DNA from 4 places in the Lactobacillus sp. ESL0791 genome. Region 1 is predicted to be linked to each of the others. Evidence: predicted binding sites of a transcription regulator. Region 1 holds the regulator's gene; each other region holds the start of a gene.
What was found. Region 1 encodes HrcA, which represses chaperone genes, less so after heat shock. Its sites were predicted from a motif close to TTAGCACTCNNNNNNNNNGAGTGCTAA; they were not measured.
Positions count from the first base shown of each region.

Region 2: a site for HrcA is predicted at 2,448-2,474, ahead of groES (co-chaperone GroES). Genes of this name have one in related genera too.
Region 3: a site for HrcA is predicted at 2,680-2,706, ahead of clpP (ATP-dependent Clp endopeptidase proteolytic subunit ClpP). Genes of this name have one in related genera too.
Region 4: a site for HrcA is predicted at 2,110-2,136, ahead of PT285_RS10225 (ATP-dependent Clp protease ATP-binding subunit). Genes of this name have one in related genera too.

Region 1 covers NZ_JAQTHU010000001.1:1,320,595-1,324,802, forward strand. Annotated here, with positions in the region: gene dnaK (molecular chaperone DnaK) at 1-754, opposite strand, end outside; gene grpE (nucleotide exchange factor GrpE) at 773-1,354, opposite strand; gene hrcA (heat-inducible transcriptional repressor HrcA) at 1,366-2,412, opposite strand; gene ribF (riboflavin biosynthesis protein RibF) at 2,562-3,494, opposite strand; gene truB (tRNA pseudouridine(55) synthase TruB) at 3,515-4,208, opposite strand, start outside.
Region 2 covers NZ_JAQTHU010000001.1:622,996-627,203, forward strand. Annotated here, with positions in the region: gene PT285_RS03055 (ABC transporter ATP-binding protein) at 1-132, opposite strand, end outside; gene PT285_RS03060 (redox-sensing transcriptional repressor Rex) at 398-1,039, shown strand; gene PT285_RS03065 (hypothetical protein) at 1,159-1,539, shown strand; gene PT285_RS03070 (DUF6612 family protein) at 1,627-2,409, shown strand; gene groES (co-chaperone GroES) at 2,590-2,874, shown strand; gene groL (chaperonin GroEL) at 2,894-4,208, shown strand, end outside.
Region 3 covers NZ_JAQTHU010000001.1:831,173-835,380, forward strand. Annotated here, with positions in the region: partial or broken gene PT285_RS04180 (PTS galactitol transporter subunit IIC) at 1-954, shown strand, start outside; gene PT285_RS04185 (hypothetical protein) at 976-1,248, shown strand; gene PT285_RS04190 (class II aldolase/adducin family protein) at 1,241-1,981, shown strand; gene clpP (ATP-dependent Clp endopeptidase proteolytic subunit ClpP) at 2,073-2,657, opposite strand; gene PT285_RS04200 (SH3-like domain-containing protein) at 2,819-4,208, shown strand, end outside.
Region 4 covers NZ_JAQTHU010000001.1:2,152,513-2,156,720, forward strand. Annotated here, with positions in the region: gene PT285_RS10225 (ATP-dependent Clp protease ATP-binding subunit) at 1-2,083, opposite strand, end outside; gene PT285_RS10230 (AAA family ATPase) at 2,292-4,208, opposite strand, start outside.

The DNA of each region.
Region 1 (4,208 bases):
TATGAGTTGAAGATACACCGGATAAATCCTTCTTAGCCTTTTCCGCAGCATCCTTTAGCCGCTGCATTGCCATCTTATCTTTGGTCAGGTCAACACCATTTTCATCTTTGAAGTTCTTAATCAGCCAGTCAATGATCTTGTTGTCAAAATCATCACCACCCAAATGGGTATCACCATTAGTTGACAATACTTGGAAAACGCCGTCACCTAACTGTAAAACCGAAACATCGAAGGTACCACCGCCGAGGTCATAAACCAAAACTTTTTCATCTGGGTTTCCTTTATCAAGTCCATAAGCTAATGAAGAAGCGGTTGGCTCGTTGATAATTCGCTTAACGTCTAACCCAGCAATCTTACCGGCATCCTTAGTTGCCTGACGCTGAGCATCGTTAAAGTATGCAGGAACCGTAACAACAGCTTCTGTGACCTTTTCACCGAGATAATCTTCGGAGAACTTCTTAATGTACTGTAAAATCATTGCAGAAATTTCCTGCGGAGTGTATTCCTTATCACCAATTTTAACCTTGTAACCAGCTTCACCCATGTGCCGCTTGATTGAAGAAACAGTGTTTGGATTGGTAATCGCCTGTCTTTTAGCAACTTCACCCACCTGAATTTCACCATCTTTAAAGGCAACAACTGACGGAGTTGTCCTATTGCCTTCTGGGTTAGTAATAATTTTAGGTTCTTTACCTTCAAGAACAGCAACTGCTGAATTGGTAGTTCCTAAATCGATTCCGATAACTTTTGCCATTTATAATCTTCCTTTCAATTATTGAGCAACAACAACCATTGCTGGTCTTAATGTTCTGTCTTTATATTGATATCCTTTTTGTAAAACTTGGACTACTTGGTCCTTTTGATCATCATTTTCCGCGGCAACCGTTTGCACTGCCTGGTGTAATGTCGGATCAAATTTGCTGCCTTTAGCGGCAATCTCAACAATGCCATGATCTTTCATCGCTTTAACAAGTGAATCAAGTGTCATCTGCACACCCTTTTGCAGCTGCTTTGAAGCGTCATCGTCAGCCTTGACGGCTAAGGCCCGTTCCAAATTATCCATTGCTGGCAAAATGTCTTTAGCTAGGCCTTGCGCCTCATATTTAAGCAGCTGCGCCCGTTCTTTGTTGTAGCGGTTCTGCATATTTTGCATTTCTGCTTCACTGCGCAGGTACTTGTCCTCGAATTCATCGCTCTTTTTCTTGGCAACTGCCAAGTCCTTAGCTAACTTTTGCTCAGCAGTAGGTTTTTCAGGCTTAGCCTTTTCTTTGGTCTGCGTTTCAGGTTTCTTCTTTTTAGAAGAAGATTTTTTCTTATCTAAATCTTTTTCACTAGGAAATTCCTCTTTACTCATTTCTAACCTCCCTATTGAAATCTACCGTAATAATCAAGCAACTTTTTAGCTAATTCATTTCTAAAATACTCAAGCAATGCAATTACCTGCGAATACGGCATGCTTGTCGGACCCAGCAAGGCAATTACGCCTTTACCATGTGAGCCAACGCTGTATTCAGCGGTTAACAGGCTGTAATCTTTCAACAGGTCATTCGGCAATTCTGATCCGAGGCTGACCCGTATCGGATAACGTCCGTTGGAACTAATGCCCATGTCCATCAAATCCGCAATCACATCATCGCGATCAACCAATTCATATAATGAACGTAACTGCTGCACATTGCTTTCAGCGGTGTTATTGAGTAGGTTGATCCGACCATCGACATACATCTGATCGCTTGCCGCATCTTTCAAGACGTCCTCAATCAAGTTGATTAATTCACTCACATGTTCACCACGAATATTGCCGCCCAATTTTTCTTTCAGCAATGTCGGCGTAATTTCTTTCAAACTTTTACCGACCAGTTCATCATTAATCATGCGAACTGCTCGTTCAATTTCATCGCCATTAACCCGGTATGGAAGCGGATAAACCTGATTCTGCACGTTACCATCACTTGTTACCAGAATTGCCATCACCTGCCGGTTGGACAAGGGAACAATCCTAAAGCCAGTAACCTTTAAGTCATTACTCTCCGGTCCCTCTGCAAACGCCGTGTAATTGGTTAAATCCGACAGAATCTTAGCTGCTTCCTGCACAATCTCGTTAACTTGATGAAACGGCCGGTCAAGCTGATTAACAATCTGCTCGTAAACCGATTCGGGTAAACGCAGCGGCTCAACTAAATTATCAAGATAATAGCGATAACCACTAGTTGACGGGATGCGACCGCTGGATGAGTGTGTTTTTTCAATTAAGCCCTGTTCCTCAAGCACAGCCATCTCATTGCGGATTGTCGCACTTGATACCTTAATCGGCAACTGCTTCATCACGGTTTTCGATCCCACCGGATCATGTGTCTGGGTAAAATCATTAATAATTGTTTTTAAAATAAGTTCTTGACGCTCGGTCAACATAAAAATCGCCCTCACTTTTAGCACTCTTACCTATCAGGTGCTAACAATTATATGATACTAGTATTTAGCAGAATGTCAAGCCGAGTGCTAAAATTATTGTACTTTTTCATAAAAAAATCTATCTGCAGCCTGTAGATAGATTCTCTGTCTTATTTTTGTTGTGCAAAGTAGGTTTCAATTTCTTGCTTATCTTTCATCATTTGTTCATGCAAATCAGCTAGGTTAGTAAACTTTATTTCACCTCGGGTATATTTATACCACTTAATGACCACAGGTTGATCATAGGCTTCCTGATTAAACCCAAATAAGTTTGATTCGATAAAAATTTTTCGGCCCTGATGAATTGTCACGTTATAACCCACACTTGTCATCGAATCATACCACTTACCTAGGATTTTGGTTTTAGTTGCATAAACGCCAATTTTAGGAAGAACTTTTTTCCCCTGCCAAACTAGGTTAACCGTGGGAAATCCTAACTTATGGCCATTTCTTAGCCCATGACCAACTATGCCGCTCATCACATAGGGTCCACCTAACAGTTCGCATGCCAGTTCCATTTGTCCGTTTTGGATTGCCGTTTTAATTTCGGTTGAGCCAATTTTTTTATCATCATAAGTTTGTTCGGGCACTTCAATAATCTTGAAGCGACCCTTGGCAAACTTAGGGAAATTCTTCATATTGGCAACATTTTTCGGCCCATAAGTATAATCAAAGCCGGCAATTACCGTATCCGCCTGCAGCTTGACAAGCACATTATCAACAAATTCTTGGGCTGTCAACTTGCTAAAAGCATCATTGAAATGCATAACGAGCAGGTAATCAACGCCTAACTTCTTCATCTTATAGGCTTTTTCGTTTAGATTATCAATGTAAAGAACGTTTTTTCCTTGATAGACTTCTTTTGGGTGCCGGTCAAACGTCATCACAGCCACCGGCAAGTTCTTCTTTTTGGCCTCTTGCTTTGCAAGGGCAATTAAATGTTGGTGCCCTAAATGGACCCCATCAAAAAATCCCAAAGCAAGTATCAATTTCTTTGGTAGTATTTTTTCTTTAAATGGATACGTTAAATCAATAATTTCCACTTCAGAAACCCTCATTTCGATTATTCATTTTGCAAGAGCATTAATGCGGGTACATAAAGCGTACCCTTTTTTTGATAAATTGCCTTAACCTTATTATTGTATCTTAATGCCAATTTTTCTGCACCGTTTGTGAGCGAAATTGCTGCACCATTTTTAACTTTTAACCACAACTCCGGCCTTAAATCTACTTGCTCGTATTCCCGAAAAAAATTATCAAGTGGCTGCAGCCAGTCAGTGATTCTTTCAGGTTGGGCAATAACCTGGTCTAATTTAACAGCCTGAGCAAGTGTAAAACCCGAACTCGCAGTTCTGCGTAACTTAGTCATCACGGCGGGAACACCAAGCTTTGCGCCTAAGTCATTGACGAGAGAACGAACATAGGTCCCTTTGCTGCATTCAATTACAAAACCAAAAGCTTCCTGGCCTTTCTCACCATCAAATTTTGGTTCACCAAGAAGCCGGTAAGATTGAACCGTTACCTGCCTCTTGGGCCGTTCCACCTCAATTCCTGCACGTGCGTATTCGTATAAATGCTTGCCGTTAACCCTAACAGCAGAATAAATGGGCGGAACTTGGGTAATTTCTCCCGTAAAGGTGGTCATTTGCTCCTGAATTTGTTCAGCCAATAAGGGACTAGTCAGGCTTTTTTGCTCCAGGACCTGACCTGAAATATCATAACTGTCCGTTGAATAACCAAATAATCCTTCACCCTGG
Region 2 (4,208 bases), 700 kb from region 1:
GAGGGAGGACTTGCCGGCACCATTTGTGCCCAGCAAGGTTGTGAAACTGCCCTGCCTGATTTGCAGATTGACTCCATTCACGACAGTTTTATCGTGGTATTTTTTAGTTAAATTTTTTGTTTGCAATAACATTATTGAACCTCTTCCTTAAGTGCTGGTTTTAGATTAACAATTTTGCGCAAACTAAGAAATAAAATGCCGACAAATGGTTGAAATGGGTAGATAAGTGGTTAAATTTAGCAGTTGAGTGGTTTTTGACTTAAAAAGGTCTATAAAAATGATAAAATCGGGTAGTTTGTGAAAAAAATACTTGCAAAAGTTCCAACATTACAGGTAAGATAGTATTAATCGACGATTCCAATTCACAAGTAAAAAATATATGGAGGCTTCTGTAAAAATGGAAAAAATAAAAATCCCTACGGCAACGGCAAAAAGACTGCCGCTATATTACCGCTATCTCGTTATCTTGAATGATGCAGGTAAAGAAAAGGTATCTTCAACTGAATTGTCTGAAGCGGTTCAGGTTGATAGTGCATCAATTCGGCGCGACTTTTCTTATTTTGGTGCTTTGGGGAAACGCGGATATGGTTATGATGTAAAAAATTTGTTAGCCTTCTTTAAAAAGATTTTGAATCAGGATACTTTAACAAATGTTGCACTGATTGGTGTCGGCAACTTGGGTCATGCTTTGCTGAATTATAATTTTAAGCGCACTAACAATATCCGCATTTCTTGCGCCTTTGATATTAACAAAGCAATTACCGGAAAAATATTGTGCGGTGTGCCGGTTTATGATATGAGTGAACTAAAAAAGCAAATTACTGACCAGCAGATTGAAATCGCGATTTTGACGGTTCCATCAGATACGGCACAAAAAACGGCCAATGAAATGATTAATGATGGGGTGAAGGGGATTATGAATTTCACACCAATCCGCTTGTCAACACCGGCCGGCATCCGCGTGCAGAATGTTGATTTGGCAACAGAACTGCAAACCCTAATTTATTTCCTGGATTCAGAAAAAGAAAATAATAAGTAAAAAATATGAAAGCAGTTTGCATTAGCAGATTGCTTTTTTTGCAATTCATAATATAATTAAAGTAACAAAATATTAAAATCATTATTCTTAATTATAATGAAAGACAAGTGGTGAATGAGATGGATAATAGTAAGAAACGCCGAATTTTAGAGAATATTTTTTGGTTTGGACTGGTATTTTTAGCCATTATTTTTTGGCAGAAAAATGACTGGAGCAATTTGTATTTGATCTGGTCAGTTCTAAACTTTATCTTATCGTTAACGGAACTTGTTTTGTTTCCGGTGGTGCGGGATTCCCTGCCTCAGCAGTTAATCAATGACCTTGGCAGTTGTTTTGCAATGCAATTTGTGCCGCTATTAGGCACTTTCCTGCCAATGGATACGGGCAGGCATCTGCAGGAATTCTATATTATTCTTAGTATTATGCTAATAAATATGGTAATTATTACTGTTGGTGATCTTGTTCAGGATCGAAAAATGACGAAGGAAATGTCAAAGTAATTTAATGGTAAAAGTGTTAATCATAAAATTTAAGAAAGCGATCTTTAGGTATATAATAAATCTAAATATTTTAAGAGGAGAAAAATCATGAATTTAAAAAAGACACTTGTTAGTTTAGTTGCTGCAGTAGGGATGCTTTCTTGTGGTTTAATGCAACCGCAAAAAGCTGCCGCAGCGATGAATAAGAATCAAGTTATTAATATTGTTAAAAAAGATGCCAGCAAAGTAACTAGCGGGAAATTAAATGCTGATATGAACTTTAAAGTTGCGAAGCAACCAACCACAATCAAAGCAGATGGCGATTTTGGCGGGAATCCGCTAGTCAGTCATATTAATTATTCTATTAATACTGACGGCAAGACCCAGAATAATGAAATGTGGATTGATACAAAGAACAAAGTTACTTACACTAAGCATGATGATGCATGGGTTAAAAGTGCTACGTCTAATGATGCAATGCTTGATTCTGTGACTAATTCGGCTCTGTCCAAGAAAAATAGCAGTTTCTATAAGCAACTGGCTAAAAAGGGTAAATTGACGCGGGATGGTGATTCTTACGTACTGACTGCTACGATTAACCAAAAGAAGCAGCTCAAGAAACTATTTGCTTCGATGGCAAAACAATATTTGAATCAAGGGCAGTATCAGCAGCTTGAGAAACATTTTAGTTTTGGCCTTTATCATATTAAGGTAACGGTTACCGGCGAAAAATTAACGTCTTACCAAGTTAAGTTCTCAGCTAAATACGGCAAAACATATTCTTTGGCTGCTACAGTTGCAGTTTCCGATTTTGGTAAAAATAATCAATTGGCAATTCCGGCAAATGTTCTTGCTGCCGCTCAATTACCAGCTGCTGTTCCATATAAATAATTGACAAAAAGCTTGATAAAGCGACAATAAGAGCGAAGTTAGCACTTGAAACAAAAAAGTGCTAACTTTTTTCTTGCTTTTTTTTCTAAAAGAGGTTATTATCATAGATGTAAGTTAGCACTTAGCTAATAAGAGTGCTAATCATCAAAAAGAGATTTAAATGATATAGGAGGGACAAACGTGTTACAACCAATTGGTGATCGCGTGATCGTAAAAGTTAAAGAAGAAGAAGAAAAAACTGTAGGTGGAATTGTTCTCGCTTCTAATGCTAAACAAAAACCAACTGAAGGCGAAGTCGTTGCTGTTGGTGAAGGTGCTCATAACAGTGTTGGGGATCTAATCCCGTTAACTGTTAAGAAAGGCGACGTTGTTTTATACGATAAGTATTCTGGCACAGATGTTAAATACGATGGTGAAAAATACTTAGTTCTTCATGAAAAAGATATTTTAGCAATTGTTAAATAAGTAAGGAAGAATATAAAAGATGGCAAAAGATATTAAATTTTCAGAAAATGCAAGACGTTCCCTATTAAAGGGTGTAGACAAGTTAGCTGATACTGTTAAGACAACAATTGGCCCTAAGGGCAGAAATGTTGTTTTGGAGCAATCATACGGCAATCCAGAAATTACTAACGATGGTGTCACAATTGCCAAGGCAATTGAGTTAAAGGACCACTACGAAAACATGGGTGCCAAGTTAGTTGCCGAGGCTGCACAAAAGACCAATGATATTGCTGGTGACGGTACGACCACTGCCGTTGTTTTAACCCAAGCAATTATTCGCGAAGGTATGAAGAATGTTACTGCCGGTGCTAATCCTGTTGGCGTTCGTCGCGGAATTGAAAAGGCTACTAAGGCTGTAACTGATGAGTTACACAAGATTAGCCACACGGTTTCTTCAAAAGACCAGATTGCACAAGTTGCTTCTGTTTCATCTTCTTCTAAAGAAGTTGGTGACTTGATTGCCGATGCAATGGAAAAGGTTGGTAACGATGGTGTTATCACAATTGAGGATTCTCGTGGAATTAACACTGAATTGTCAGTTGTTGAAGGGATGCAATTCGACCGCGGCTACCTGTCACAATACATGGTAACTGATAACGACAAGATGGAAGCAGATTTGGACAATCCTTACATCTTGATTACCGACAAGAAGATTTCCAACATTCAAGACATCTTGCCATTGCTGCAAGAAATTGTTCAACAAGGTAAATCATTATTGATTATTGCTGACGACATTGATGGTGAAGCTTTACCAACACTTGTTTTGAACAAGGTTCGTGGGACGTTTAATGTTGTTGGTGTTAAGGCTCCTGGCTTTGGTGACCGTCGTAAAGAGCAATTACAAGATATTGCTGCTCTAACTGGTGGTACAGTAATTACCGAAGACCTTGGCTTGGAATTAAAAGACACCAAGATTGACCAATTAGGTCAAGCACGTCGCGTAACTGTAACCAAAGACTCAACGACAATTGTTGATGGTGCTGGCTCAAGTGAAGCAATTCAAGAGCGTGAAGAGTCAATCAGAAAGCAGATCGAAGAGACTACTTCTGACTTTGACAAGAAGAAGCTGCAGGAACGTCTTGCAAAACTTACAGGTGGCGTTGCAGTTATCCACGTTGGTGCTGCTACTGAAACTGAATTAAAGGAACGCCGCTACCGCATTGAAGATGCTTTGAACTCAACTCGTGCCGCTGTTGATGAAGGCTACGTAGCCGGTGGTGGTACTGCTTTAGTTAACGTTGAAAATGCCGTTAAGAGTCTCAAAGGTGGAACAGCCGATGAACAAACAGGAATCA
Region 3 (4,208 bases), 490 kb from region 1:
ATGCCACTAAATAAGTTATTAGATTTTATTCCAATTATGAATAAGCCAGCCGATGCCAATGCTATTCAGAAAAAAATTGGTATTTTTGCTGATAACTCTGTAATGGGTGCCATAATCGGTCTTCTTCTTGGATTTGGCGCAGGTTACTCGATTTCTGGTTCACTTAACTTGGCAATTGAAGCAGCTGCAGCGATGACAATGTTTCCAATGATTTCAAAGTTATTTATGGAAGCTTTAAATCCGATTGCTGGTGCGATGAACGATATGATGAAAAAGCACTTCAAGGGTCGGCAAGTATATATTGGCTTGGATTGGCCAATCCTTGCAGGTAGAAATGAATTGTGGGTAACAGTTATTATTCTTGTTCCTGTAATGCTGATTATGGCTATGATATTGCCAGGTAATACAGTTTTACCGTTTGCTGGAATTATCAATCTCTCATTTGTTGTTGCTGCGTTACTTTTAACTGGTGCTAATTTATGGAGAATGCTTACCTTAGGAATTATTACGACACCAATTTTTCTTTATGGTGCAACGTATTTTGCTCCAGTTATTACTAATCTTGCTAAATCAACGGGTGCCGTTCATGTTAATGCTGGTCAGCAATTATCATGGTCAACATTTGAAGGGCCAGATTTTAGATTGTTTTTTGCTCAAGCATTTAATGGCAAATGGTGGGCTATTGTTGCTGCAATTGTCTGGCTTTTGATCTTTGTTTGGTTATATAGAGATCAAACGAAAATCGCTTTGCCAAGTAAACGTTATGCAAGCAGTCTTGCAACATCATCCGGTGCGATTGAAGTCAATAATTCTCAACCGACAAATGAAACTAAAAACTGGAGTATTTCAGATATTGATAATTTAGATTTTGCTAATGCTCACAAAGTTAAAACAGCTAAATTGTTTAAAATATCTGATATTAATGAAATGGATTTTAGTAATTATAGTAAATAGTACGAGAAAAGAAGTGTAGTTATGAATAAAAGTTCTAATTCAAAAATTGGTGCCAAAATTTGGTGGTCATTTGCTTTATTTGTAAACGTTATTCTGACTATTCAAGCGATTTTTACGCAAAATGTTTTGGGCTGTATAATGGTTATCTTGTTTGGGCTTTTTATTGCCAAGTATGGCGATCCAATTATTTTTGAAAAATACAATAATCAACGAAAAATTAAATACCGAAACGCATGTAAGCAAAGAGAAGTATTTGAGAAAAAAGAAAAATTAAGGAGATTTAAAAATGATTGAAAATTATAATATTACAAAAGAACGCTTACCTTTTGAAAATGAAAGAAAAGATATAGCCGAGGTAGCTCGCGAGATGTTTAATCGTAAAATGACAAATGTTGCAGGCGGGAATATTTCAATTAAAATTACACCAGATGAAACTTTTTCATACGATGGGCAGACTTACTATCAAAAGCATGATTATTTGCTAATGACACCAACATTTATGTCAGAGGCTTGGTACGCAAAATTAAGTGCATCACAGATTCTTGTAATTGATATGGAAACAGGTGAAAAATTAGCGGGAGAAGGTCGACTAACTCGGGAAATCAATATGCATATTGGCGCTTATAAGGCTAACGAGGATATTCGGGTTGTTTATCATTCACATGCACCTAAAAGTATGTTTTGGGCAACTTTAGGTATGGATATGCCCAATTTAACTGAGATTACTTCATTTAATGTACCTTTAGGCAAAATTAAGTGTTTACCATACCGTGAAGCCTGCAGTAAGGAATTAGCAAATTTAGTTCACGATGAACTGGTAAAATTGGGTGATGGAGCAAAAGAAAATATTTTCTTATTAAACAGCCATGGTGTTTTGATTACAGAAACGGATTTGCATGCAGCAACACAGGTTCTAGAAACCGTTGAATGGAACGCAGAGATTGCGTATAAACAAGCTATTTTTAAGAAATTAGGAATTATTGATCAATATCAATCGCGTGGCAAGGCAACAGATGGGTTAGTTTAATCAACTAATATTGAAAAATAGTTTTTAATTCAAATAAAAAAGGAAGTTCAGATCCAAATGAACTTCCTTTTAATTTTTAAAAGCTGTTATATTATTTCTTTTTGTTAACCATGATTTCGTCAATCAAACCGTAATCTTTAGCTTCCTTGGCAGTCATGTAGTTGTCACGCTCGGTATCCTTTTGGATCTTCTCCAATGGTTGACCCGTGGTTTCGTGTAAAATATTGTTAATCTTTTCCCGGCTCTTCAAGATTTCGTTAGCAGCAATTTGAATATCAGTTTGCTGCCCTTGAGCTCCGCCAAGCGGCTGGTGAATTAGAACCGTTGAGTTTGGCAGCGCAAACCGTTTGCCTTTGGCGCCGGTTGTCAAAAGGATGGAAGCCATCGAAGCAGCCATTCCGATAGCAATGGTGGAAACGTCTGATTTAATGAAATTCATTGTGTCCATGATTGCCAAACCCGAGGTGATTACGCCACCGGGTGAATTGATGTAAAGTGAAATGTCCTTAGTATTATCTTGAGCATCTAAGAATAATAATTGCGCAATAATTGAATTTGCCATATCATCGTTAATTTCACCGCTCAACATGATAATTCTGTCTTTTAATAAACGTGAATAAATATCGTATGCACGTTCGCCGCGAGCAGTTTGTTCAATAACTGTAGGTACAAGCATAAATTAGCCTCCTGAATAATAATTAGCACTCTAATAAGTACAGTGCTAATTAAATCACTTACATTACTAAGTGTCAAACGAAGTGTATCACTTTTGTATTTTTCTGTAATACATTTTTATATTACAATTAGAGATAAGACTTTTAATTGGAGGACATATTTTTGAAAGTATTTCGGAGAATCATAATAACTGTAATTGCATTATGTTTGGGAATCGGTTCCTTTGCAACTTATTCAAGTTTGGCTTTTGCCGACGATAGTTCGCAATCGACTGATACAAGTAGTAGCACTAATACGACCGATAATTCATCGGGCAATACGGACAATAGCAATAAGGACAATAAGAGTGCGTCTGATAATTCATCAGGCACTGCAGACAATAACGACAACAAAAATACGTCTGATACCGATAATTCATCGTTAGATAAAGATGCGGACACAGACACTAAAAAGGCCAAGAAGCCGCTGCAAACCGTGACTGACTATCCGATGATGGTGAAGGTTGCCGGTAGTAAAAATTATGCGGTATGGCAAAACGTTGTTAAGGGAAAACCGAAAAATAAGGTTGCTGACGGCAGTAATTTTCAGTTTAACCATCTTCAGTCCGACGAAGTTATTCAAACTAAAAAAGCCAGATACTGGCGCATTTATGTTGATGGCCGGCAGGTTGGTTATGTCAACGAAAAATACTTTGTAAGAAATACGATTGCTGTTGCTAAAACTGTTACTTTGGTAAGAAACAGTACCTATCAGTTTAATACCCGGGAAGCAATCAGCTACGTTACTAATTATATGGGCACGGCGATTGATAAGAGCCAGGTTCAGGTTTCGCATGAGTCGATTTTGTGCAATTATCCGCACACTTATAATGTGAAATATACTTATGGCTCGGCAACGGCAACCGTTAAAATTACAATTAGAAACAGTACTAAAGAAGGGATTGCCGATCTCAGTAGTGCTCCTGGTCAGACTGGAACCAATGATTATAAAACTTGGAGAGAACATTACGGTTCATCCGTTAATTATGTTAGCCCGACCGAATATTCGCCGGAGACGGAGAAGCACACTCTTACCAGTGGCGATTTAACACTTAAAACCAGGCTGTATCAGCCGGTGGTATTGAGTGTCGAAAATCCCAATGATGACAATATCAACCGTGTTGGTCACATTCCTGAAGGCGTGACCGTTTCGGATGGCTGGGCTTACACCAGTTTGCTTAGTCACACCGACTTAATGGATGGTCATATTGTTGGCTATAATCTGGAAAAGTTGACTAATCCGTTTAATGCACAAAATTTATTGACGATGTCACAAACAAAATTTAACAATTATGTTAAAAACATCAAAGTTAGCCCGTATATTCCGATTGGTCATGGTCAAGCAATGGGCTCAACTGATAAGTACATCTATGTTTTGTCTAATGACCATGCGACGGAGCAGCCAACTGACTCGGAAGAATTAATTCAGATTCGTAAAAGTGATATGCTGATCAATAAAATTTGGACAATTAAAACCTGGGTCGGCGACCAAAGTGCTCCTCGTTACTTCCAGA
Region 4 (4,208 bases), 830 kb from region 1:
TGTCAGCATCTTTTTTCTCATCGGCTTTAGGGGCAATATCCAAAATCGGCTTGTCATTCAGATACAGGTGCTCCTTATCTGCCGTGAACTTGACTTCCTTAGTTTCCGGTTCAGCAACAATCAATTTGGCAGCCGGTGTTTGCAGGTCTTGTTCAACCACCCTTCTAAGCGGACGGGCACCGAACTCCTTGTCGTAGCCCTTTTCTGCCAAGAATTCCTTGGCTTCAGGGGCAACTTCCAGCTTAACCTCTTTCTTAGCCAAAACCTCGGTCATCTTCTTCAGATAGATATCGATAATCTTACCCATATCTTCCTTAGTTAAAGAGTTGAACGGAACAATCGCATCCAGACGGTTCAGAAATTCCGGCCTGAAGTAAACTTCCAAGGCCTTGATCAAGGCATCATGGTCAACCTTGCCGTTTTTAAGCAGCTTGTCGGAATAACCGGCATTCGAAGTCATGATTAAAATCGTATCCTTGAAGGAAACGGTCCGACCTTGTGCATCAGTTAAACGCCCGTCATCCATTATCTGCAAAAGAGCGTTGAAGACTTGCGGGTTAGCTTTTTCAATTTCATCCAGCAAAATCAGGCTATAAGGCTGGTGGCGTACTTTTTCCGTTAATTGGCCGCCTTCGCCATAGCCAACGTAACCAGGAGCGGAGCCGATCAACTTGTTGACCGCCATTTCATCCTGATATTCAGACATGTCCAAGCGGATTAAGTGGTTTTCACCACCAAACAGTTGAATTGCCAATTGTTTAGCCAGCTCGGTTTTACCAACACCGGTTGGTCCGGTAAGCAGGAATGAACCCGTTGGCCGGTTATTATCCTTGAAGACTTCTTTACGGGCAATGGCATCGGTAATAACGTCGATCGCCTGATCCTGGTCAATTACAACACTCTTCAATTTCTTGGCCAAATTCAGGTTCTTTTGTGAAGCATCGGCATGCAGTTCACTCATCGGAATCTTGGTCTTTTGCTCAATTAAGGCATAGATATCCTTGCCGGTAACAACTGGTGCTGTTGCATCATTGGCATTCTTCAAGTCATCTTTCAGCTGACCAATTTGTTTTTTGAGCTCGGCTGCCTTATCATAATCTTCTTTTTTGGCAGCTTCATCCTTTTCTTTTTGCAGAGAACTGATCTGCTTTTTGAGACTGCTTTCGTCATGCGGTGCAGCCGTCAGAGACTTTTTGGCACCAGCTTCATCAATCAGGTCAATGGCCTTATCCGGCAGATAGCGGCCCTGAATATATCTTTGCGACAATTCAACAGCCAGTTTAAGGGCAGCATCATCGTACTTTACATGGTGGAATTCCTCATACTTCGGCTTCAAACCCTGCAAAATTTTAACCGTCACTTCAGTTGACGGTTCAGGAACCTGAACAGGCTGGAAACGCCGGGCAAGGGCCGGATCCTTTTCAATCCTCTGATACTCGCTGGTTGTCGTTGCCCCGATTAACTTTAATTCACCGCTGGCAAGGGCCGGCTTTAAAATATTAGCGGCATCACCGTTATTATTCTCGGAATCGGTTGAACCAGCACCGACAATGTTATGCAACTCATCAATGAAGAGCACAATATTCGGGTCTTTCTTAGCCTTGTCAATAATATCCTTTAGGCGTTCTTCAAAGCTGCCCCGCAGACTGGAACCGGCAACCATATCGTTAATATTAACCGCAATAATATGGACGTTTTTCATCTTAGCCGGAACATCGCCCTTAGCAATTTTTTCGGCTAAGCCTTCAACGACCGCAGTTTTACCAACACCAGCAGGTCCGATTAAAACCGGATTGTTCTTCTTCCGTCTGCTCAGAATCTCAATCATGTTTTCAATTTGTTCATCACGGCCGATCACCGGGTCAAACTTATTTTTCTTGGCCTGCTCAACCAAATCAACACCAATCGGCTTTTCTTTTTTCGGTTGCGGCTGACGATTCGGATCCATATTCTGCGGCGTAAAATTCATGCTGCCGGAATAATGAATCGGAATTGCATTGTCCGAATCCTTACCACCATCATTAAAGAAAGAATTGTTCAGTTCATTAAATAAATTATCAAAATCATTGTCAAAGTATGCCATTTGCAAACACTCCCTGTTTTTTATTTTTAGCACTCTAATAATTAGAGTGCTAATTTCTATACTTCTAGTATAACAGGTTATCCACATTGCACAAAATAATATGCTTGACTTTTTCCACATTTTTTATTTTTTGTGAATTATAGTCTTATATATTATACAAAGCTTAACTTTATCGTATTTACATAATTCACAATCTTTTTTTAAAAAACTATTTTTGATATAAATTCATGTGTTTACGCAAATATTTAGCCGTTAAGCTCGCTGAATTTTGACAGATATCCACAGGCCTGCCCGCAGCGACAATTCGGCCGCCGTTTTGGCCGCCGCGGGGCCCCATGTCAATCATGTAATCACTATTGGCCATAATATCCAGGTCATGCGTGATCGTGATAATTGTAGCTCCCTGTCGCAATAATTTTTCCAAAACCTTGAGCAAGGTCCGGACATCATGCGGGTGAAGACCAACCGTCGGTTCGTCAAAAACAAATAAACTGCCCGTCTGGCTACGGTGCAGATGGCTGGTCAATTTCAGCCTTTGGGCTTCGCCCCCAGATAGTGCGGGCGTAGCCTCACCCAGGTGCAGGTAGCCTAGACCCATGTCATGCAGAGTTTGGATCGTTTTCAAAATTGCCGGCTCGTGGTTAAACAGCTTGTCGTTAAGAGCACCATCGATTGAATAAGCAAGTACATCCGCAATACTCAAGCCCTGCCACTTAACCCGCAAAACCTTCTGGTTGAACCGGTGACCGCCACAGACAGAACAGGTTTCAACCATATCCGGCAGGTACTGAATATCTAGGGAAATCGTTCCAGTGCCACCGCATGCGGGACAAGCACCCTCCTTATTGTTATAAGAAAAATATGTGGAGGTATATTTTAGTTTTTTAGCAAGCGGCTGCCGGGCAAAGAGCTTGCGCAGCTGGGTCATGATATCAGTGTAAGTTGTAACGGTTGAACGCTGGTTCTTGCCTACCGGAGTCGCGTCAACACTAATCACATTTTTAATGCCGCCAGCGGTCAAATCTTGCACCCAGTCTGGTCCTGCTTTCTTGGTGTTAGCTGCTTTGAGGGCCGGCAGAAGCGCATCAAGGATTAAGCTTGTCTTACCCGCACCAGAAAAGCCGGTAACTGCCGTCAAGCGCCCTAGCGGAATCTGCGTATGAACATCGTGCAGATTAAAATGATCGCTCACGGTAAAGGCAATTTTTCCATTTGCAAAAACTGTTTTCTTGTCAACCTGCGGTCGCACATGCAGTTGGGCTTGGCCAGTTAAATACGGGCCAATATTGGAAGCCGCGCTTTTCTCAACCTCTGCCGGCGGTCCCTGTGCGATAATTTCACCGCCGCTGCTGCCAGAACCCGGACCAATTTCAACAAGCCAATCGGCTGCGGCAATGATCGCTGTCTCATGATCAACCACCACCAGCGAATTACCCTGATTGACCAATTCATGAAAAATATCAATCAAGCCCGCAACATTATCCGGATGCAGCCCCACAGAAGGTTCATCCAGAACATAAAGTACGCCGGTTGTTTCCGTGCGCAGGGTGCGGCCCAGCTGAATCCGCTGCAATTCACCGGTTGACAGCGTGCTGGCCTGCCGATCCAGGGTTAAATAATCAAGTCCCAGCTTGAGCAGCGGCTTAACTTGATGCAGCAACTCACCCGTTAGGTTAGCTGCTAAATCCTGCATCTCGTCCGGCAAGCTTTCCCGAATTTTCTGCATATATGGTTCAAGCTCACCCAAGGACAAATGACCAGCAGCTACAATATTTTTCCCGGCAACTTCCTGACACCAACGGCTGGGATCAATCCGCGCCCCCTGGCAGCGCGGGCAGGTACTAAACTTATAAAAAGTATTGATGCGGGAAAGTCCTCGCTCCGACTTGGTTGTTTTGCGCGAATTAGCCACGGCATTATAGGCGTTTTCGTATAGGGCATTCAGATGATAAACCCGTCCCGTTGCTGTCGGGATATCCACCGGAATTTTTTCTTCCTTGCCGTGTAAGACTATCTCTTTTTCCTTAGTCGTCAATTCGCGGTAGGGAATATCCGTTCTTACTCCAAGTTCACGAGCAATCCGCCACATCCAGTTGCGTCCGGGAATCTGCCAAGTGGCAACCGC